2 linked regions of the Prochlorococcus marinus XMU1404 genome follow. The main gene of each other region encodes a partner of the protein of the gene in region 2 in a complex. Links are inferred from orthologs where the notes say so. Each region holds a gene or a part of one and is shown on either strand. Other genes may lie near its edges. The genes, in order: mnmE and mnmG.

Region 1 (3,054 bases), on a different replicon or contig from region 2:
TAGAAGAACTTGTTGAAATCAAATCAATACCTTTTATTAGATATTTACTAATTTCTTCAGGTTTTATTCCAGAAACTTCTATTATCAAATTTTTATTGACTTCTTTTTTTAGGCTATTTATTGATAAATCTCTTAATTCTTGAACGCTTTTTTTGATTGTTTCAGGACTAAGTTCATCTAATAAGACACTATCCGCTCCTGCTAATACTGCTTCTTTTGCCTGTTCGATATTCTCAGCTTCAATTATGATATGAGTTGTAAAAGGCGAATTTCGGCGAATTTTTTGTACTGCATTCTTAAGATTATCTGTCCATGCAATATGATTTTCTTTGATCATAGCAGCATCGTATAATCCCATTCTATGATTCACCCCACCTCCGCATTTGAATGCATATTTTTCAAATATTCTTAAGCCAGGAGTCGTTTTCCTAGTATCTGCTAATTTTATATTTGTGCCTTCTAATTTATCTATAAGATTCTTTGTATATGTTGATATTCCAGATAAATGCATTGCTATATTTAAGCTGATCCTTTCACTAGCGAGTAAACTTTTTGAAGGTCCATATATTTCTAAGAGTTTTTGATCTTTAACAAATTTATCTCCATCAGAGATATTAAATTTTGGACTGATTTTTAAATTAATTTTTCTAAAAATTTCTTTTATAATTTCAACCCCACAGAATATACCCTCCTCTTTTGCAATCCAATATGCATGACCATTCTCTTCTGTAATAGAGGGACTTGTAAGATCTCCCCTACCTATATCTTCATCGATCCAATTATCAATGATTTTACTTATTATTGGAGTATTTAAATCCACTAAACTAAAAAATAATTAATTAATAAAAATTCAAATGAAGTTAGAGAATCAACTATATATCACTATGTAATTTAACTCAAATTTATTTACCAATACAAAACTTAGAAAAAATATTATCTAGAAGTTCCTCTGTTAATTCTTGACCAGTTATTTTAGATAAGTTTTGGATTCCATCTCTCAGTTCAATTGATAACAAATCAAATGGCAATTTATTTTCAATTATTTCATCAGTATCATTTAGATTAGATAGGCAAGCAGACAAATTTGTTAGATGTCTTTCGTTTAAAAATATATTGATATTTTCTACTTGTTTTAATCCGCATTTTTTTATGATTGTGTCTATCAATAATCTTTCACCATCATTATTCTTAATACTCATAAGAATTGTGTTTTTTAAATCATTTGAATTAATATTTTTGCAATCAATTAAATCTTTTTTATTGCCCAAAATAGTAATTAATTTTTCTTTGGGAATTCCTTGTATTATTTTTTTGTCTTCTTCATTAAATCCTTCTTCAAGACTATAAATATAAATTATAAAATCTGACTCTTTTATTTTCCCAATACTTTTTTTAATTCCAATACTTTCAATTTGTTCATGAGTTTCTCTTATGCCAGCAGTATCAATTATTTTCATTGGAATATCATTAATATTTAAATTAACTTCAATAACATCTCTAGTTGTTCCAGGAATATTAGTTACGATTGCTTTATCTTTTTTTGCAAGTAAATTTAATAAAGAGCTTTTCCCAACATTTGTTTTACCTATAAGCGCAATGGATATTCCATTATGAATATATGAATTTCTTTTTGCATTTTCTATTAGTAATTCTATTTTTTCTTTTACTTTTTTAATGTTTTTTAGATATTTGGTGTAATCAAAATCTGTGAAGTCTTCTTCAAAGTCAACTCTCGCTTCTATTTCGCAAAGTTGATTTATAAGGTCATTTTTAATATCGTTAATTGTTTTCTTTATTTCTCCTTGAATCCCACTAAAAGCTAACTCTGCTGATCTTGTATTGCTTGCATTAATTAATTGATTAATCGACTCGGCTTGAGTAAGGTCTATTTTTCCATTAAGAAAAGCTCTTTGACTAAATTCTCCCGGGTTTGCAAGTCTAACTCTAGAATTACTAGATAATAATCTCTTTAGAACTTTATTCACTATGATAATTCCTCCATGGCAATGAAGTTCAACAACATCCTCTCCTGTGAAGCTATTTGGTGATTTCATTACTAAAATTAAAACCTCATCTATAAATTTATTTTGTTTATTTTCCTGAATAAAACCATGAAAAACTCTATGTGATTCCCATGCATATTTAGATTTTGTTTGAACAATCTTTTTGCAAGAATTTATTGAGTCTTTCCCTGATACTCTTATTATCGCAACTCCTCCTTTCCCTATACTTATAGCTGAAGCAATTGCGGCTATCGTATCTTCTGTAGTAACTATCGAATCCATCTCTCGCTTTGTTATGGATAATTAAGTAAGATTATCAAGAATTTTGAAATTTTCTTTCTGAATGAGATTTAAAAGAGATATTACCTATAAGAAAATTCTATCATTATTTAGGAATCAGAATGGAAGTCCTTTCTTTAATGCTAAAGGTTTAGCTATAGGGGTATTTAGTGGCTGCTTTCCTTTTTTTGGGTTTCAGACTTTAATAGGGGTATTTTTTGCAAAAATAGCCAAGGGAAATATTGTTCTAGCTGCAATTGGTACTTGGATAAGCAACCCTTTTACTTATATTCCACTTTATTATTTTAACTATAAAGTTGGTTCGATTTTTTTAAATAATTCTTCTAATAAAATTCTTGAAAAAAGTTTAGTTATTGATGACTTATGGAAACAAGGTAGGATTTTTTCCCTAAAATTACTCTTAGGTTCATCTTGTGTAGGTATTTTACTAGCTTTGATTTGTGGCAGTATTGTTTTCTTTATCTACAAAAAAAAAAATAAAAAATAGATTGCTCTGATTTTAAAATTAACTTTGTCCAACTCTGGCAATATCTAAAACATCTGCCATTGATTTAATTTGTTCAATTGTTTTGTGAAGTTGATTATAACTTTCAAGACCTACACACAGATTTATAATAGCTGGTTTACCATAAGCAGTTTTAACATTGGCGTCGCTAACGTTTATACCTTTGTCAGATAACTGCATAAGAATATCTTTAAGAACTCCAACTCTATCAATTACTTCTATTCGTAGCTGAATTGGAAACTTATT
Region 2 (3,541 bases):
GGGAAAGAGATTAAAGACGATAATTGGCCAGATGAAATGGATTTCAAAGTTGAAAGATGGCAAAGATCTTCAGAAAAAGAGAATAATATATCAAGAGATCAACTAAACCAAAAAGTTCAATCAAAATCAAGAAATCTTCCCAGATCAAGAAGAAGAAGAGTATAGACTTGCAAATTCTTTAATTCCAGAAGAACCTAGTAAGCTTTCTAAATGTGGATTGAAAACCTCCCTAATAATTGTGAGAGGCTTTTTGTCACGAAAAAATCTGTAATTTCTTGACCAGAATGGACCTTTAAAACAAAATTGATCTTCTAACCATTTTGAATTAACAAGTGAAATTCGGTCAACTTCTCTAAATAATTCTGATCTGTCTTGCGTTAAATTTTTCCAAATTGGTTCTTCTTTGGCTTTTAGATTTTCACTCACTTGTTCTGCATTCCACCAACTTTCAGCCCATGCTAAGTGTTTATTATTGTTTTTAATCCAAACTTGTCTTCTAATTAAAGGGCCATTTAATTGATTCAATTCTTGAGGACCCTCTTTACTGAATAGAGGATCTAATTGCATTGAAATCAATTTAATTTTTGTTTCTTGATTAGTTAATAGTTGTAGATGTCTAGTGGGACTTCCATCTCCAAGCAGCATTAATTTCCATGGACCAGATATTTTGGGGAGTGAATTTTTCACCAAAAAAGTAGATGCTTTTTCTTCCCATAATATTTTTGGGGATTTAAAAAGTTTATTATTCAGTACTCTCACAGATTGCTTTTACGATGATAACTTTTTTTTAGCAAAAATATTTGACTTTTCTTTTCTTATCTCTCTTATTTTTAGCCAAACAAGTAATGCAGTTAAGTCAGCTTTGCTAACCCCAGGAATTTTTGAGGCATCTCCAAAATTTTTTGGCTTTATCTTATTCAAATTTTCTCTAGCTTCTAAAGATAATGTATCTATCTTTTCATAATTTATTTCTTGAGGCAGAGATTTACAGCTTTGACGATTTATTTGTTCAATGTTATTGTTTTGTCTTTTGAGGTAACCCTCATATTTAATATCTATTTCAACACCTTCTTGTATTGAAGAAGCCAGATTTTTTTTAGATAAATCATATTTAATTAGATCTGAATAATGAAAGTTTGGTCTTTTTAAAAGTTCTTTCAAAGTTGTTGAGCCTTTGATTTTGGATCCCGTGTCTAATTCTATTTTTTTTGCTATTTCATCTGTATTTTTTAAACGGGTGTTTTTTAATCTTAATTTCTCTTCTTCGAGGACCTTCATTTTTTGTTGATAGTCCGACCATCTTTTTTCATCAATCAGCCCTATTTGATAACCTAATGGGGTTAATCTCCTATCTGCATTATCTCCTCTAAGAGTTAATCTATATTCACTCCTACTAGTAAGAACTCTGTATGGTTCCTTTAGATCTTTAGTAATTAAATCATTGATCATTGTTCCTATATAGCTGCTTTCTCTAGTGAAGATTATTGGATCTTTTTTGTTTATTTTTCTTGTCGCATTGACTCCTGCAACCAATCCTTGTGCTGCTGCTTCTTCATAACCAGTAGTTCCATTAATTTGTCCAGCGCTATATAAATATTCAATTTCTTTCGTTTCGAGTGATGTTTGGAGCTGTGTTGCAGGTATATAGTCATACTCGACAGCATATGCTGGTCGCAACATTTTACATTCACTTAATCCAGGCAAGGTTCTTAAAAGTTCTAGTTGAATATTTTCTGGTAAACCTGTAGAGAATCCTTGAACATATATTTCGGGAGTATTAATTCCTTCTGGTTCTAAGAAAATTTGATGTGATTCTTTATCAGCGAATTTAACGATTTTATCTTCAATTGATGGACAATATCTTGGCCCTTTACTTTCAATAAAACCTCCATAAATGGGTGTTAAATGTAAATTGTCTCGAATTAGTTGATGTGTTTGAGAAGTTGTTCTTGTGATATGACAACTAACTTGGGGCATATTATTTTTGATATCTGGGTCAAATGAAAAATATTTATCTGCTGCAGTACTAGGTTGAATATCTAATTCATCAAAACTGATACTTCTTTTATCAACTCTTGCTGGAGTGCCTGTTTTTAAACGTTCTGTTTTGATACCAATTTCGTGCAAATTTTGAGTAAGACCTTGTGCTGCTTGTTCGCCCGATCTACCAGCTGACATTGATTTATTGCCTATCCATATTTTGCCTTCTAAAAAAGTACCAGCCGTTATGATGACTGATTTCGCTGAATAATAACTACCAAAAAATGTTTTAACACCCTTTATTCTTTTTTTTACAATTTTTTTTGAGTTCAATCCAATTTCTTCAGTTTTTTCAATATCTAGTTCAGTAATCATTGCTTCTTTCAAAGATAAATTATCTGTATTTTGTAGTATTTCGATCATTTTTTTGGAGTATTCTCTTTTATCTGTTTGTGCTCTTAATGCCCATACAGCTGGCCCTCTACTCGCATTTAATATTCTTTTTTGGATTGCTGTCTCATCAGCTAATTTCCCAATAATGCCTCCTAATGCATCAACTTCATGCACCAACTGACTTTTTGCTGGTCCCCCAACTGCAGGGTTGCACGGTTGCCAAGCAATCCTATCTAAATTGATTGTGAATAAGGCTGTAGAAAAACCTAATTTTGCTGTTGTTATAGCTGCTTCACATCCCGCATGCCCTCCTCCAATGACGATAATGTCGAAAGATTCATTTTTTGATTGATGATCTTGCATTATTAGGATCGATTTAATTAGCTAAATTCCTAAATCTCGTGAATTGAGGTTCAAATAATAATTTAACAGTTCCCACGGGTCCATTTCTATGTTTAGTGACAATGATCTCTGTAATTCCTCTATCTTCAGTCTCTGGATTATAGTATTCGTCTCTATAAATCATTAATACTAAATCGGCATCTTGTTCAATAGATCCTGATTCTCTCAGATCGCTTAACATTGGCCTTTTATTTGTTCTAGATTCTACTCCTCTACTAAGCTGAGATAAAGCTACTACGGGCACTTTTAATTCCCTAGCCATGCTTTTAAGGCCTCTTGTTATTCGTGAAAGTTCTTGCACCCTATTATCAGGGGTTGATCCTTCCATCAATTGGAGGTAATCAATCACAATTAATCCTAATTCTTTTTTTTGTTCAGCTATTAATCTTCTGCACAGAGATCTCATCTCTAAAACACTTAAGTTAGGTTTGTCATCTATAAATATTGGTAATTGACCTAGTGAATTGATACCTTCTCCAAGTAAAGGCCATTCATCTTGCTGTAATCTTCCTGTTCTTAGCCTGCCACTCTCGATTCCAACTTCCATTGAAAGTAATCTATATGTCAACTGTTCTTTACTCATTTCAAGGCTAAACACACAAACAGGTAGATCTTGAGATTGTGCTACATTCTTAGCCAAATTAAGAACCATTGAAGTTTTCCCCATTGAAGGTCTTCCAGCAACGATTATTAAATCACTTCTTTGAAAGCCTTGGGTCATCGCATCAAGGTCGTAAAAATTTACAGGAATTCCAGCTACTGAAGT

The links.
Region 1: the proteins of mnmG (region 2) and mnmE are in contact, whole or in part, in a solved structure (PDB 9HIP), measured with the Escherichia coli proteins. The link is inferred for Prochlorococcus marinus XMU1404 from one-to-one orthologs.

What each region holds. Positions count from the first base shown.
Region 1 is NZ_JAAORE010000001.1:179,470-182,523, forward strand. The notes cover bases 95-3,054. They hold mnmE (tRNA uridine-5-carboxymethylaminomethyl(34) synthesis GTPase MnmE), read right to left. Parts: upstream 2,286-3,054; coding sequence 903-2,285; downstream 95-902. Other genes in these bases: nadC (carboxylating nicotinate-nucleotide diphosphorylase), read right to left, coding at 95-820; HA144_RS00995 (DUF2062 domain-containing protein), read left to right, coding at 2,347-2,790; HA144_RS01000 (RelA/SpoT family protein), read right to left, coding at 2,809-3,054. Outside these bases: more of nadC, read right to left, coding at 1-94. UniProt on the Escherichia coli protein: Exhibits a very high intrinsic GTPase hydrolysis rate. Involved in the addition of a carboxymethylaminomethyl (cmnm) group at the wobble position (U34) of certain tRNAs, forming tRNA-cmnm(5)s(2)U34.
Region 2 is NZ_JAAORE010000003.1:536,484-540,024, reverse strand. The notes cover bases 253-3,241. They hold mnmG (tRNA uridine-5-carboxymethylaminomethyl(34) synthesis enzyme MnmG), read right to left. Parts: upstream 2,737-3,241; coding sequence 769-2,736; downstream 253-768. Other genes in these bases: dnaB (replicative DNA helicase), read right to left, coding at 2,750-3,241; HA144_RS09265 (chorismate lyase), read right to left, coding at 253-720. Also shown: HA144_RS09270 (RNA helicase), read left to right, coding at 1-165; more of HA144_RS09265, read right to left, coding at 145-252; more of dnaB, read right to left, coding at 3,242-3,541. UniProt on the Escherichia coli protein: NAD-binding protein involved in the addition of a carboxymethylaminomethyl (cmnm) group at the wobble position (U34) of certain tRNAs, forming tRNA-cmnm(5)s(2)U34.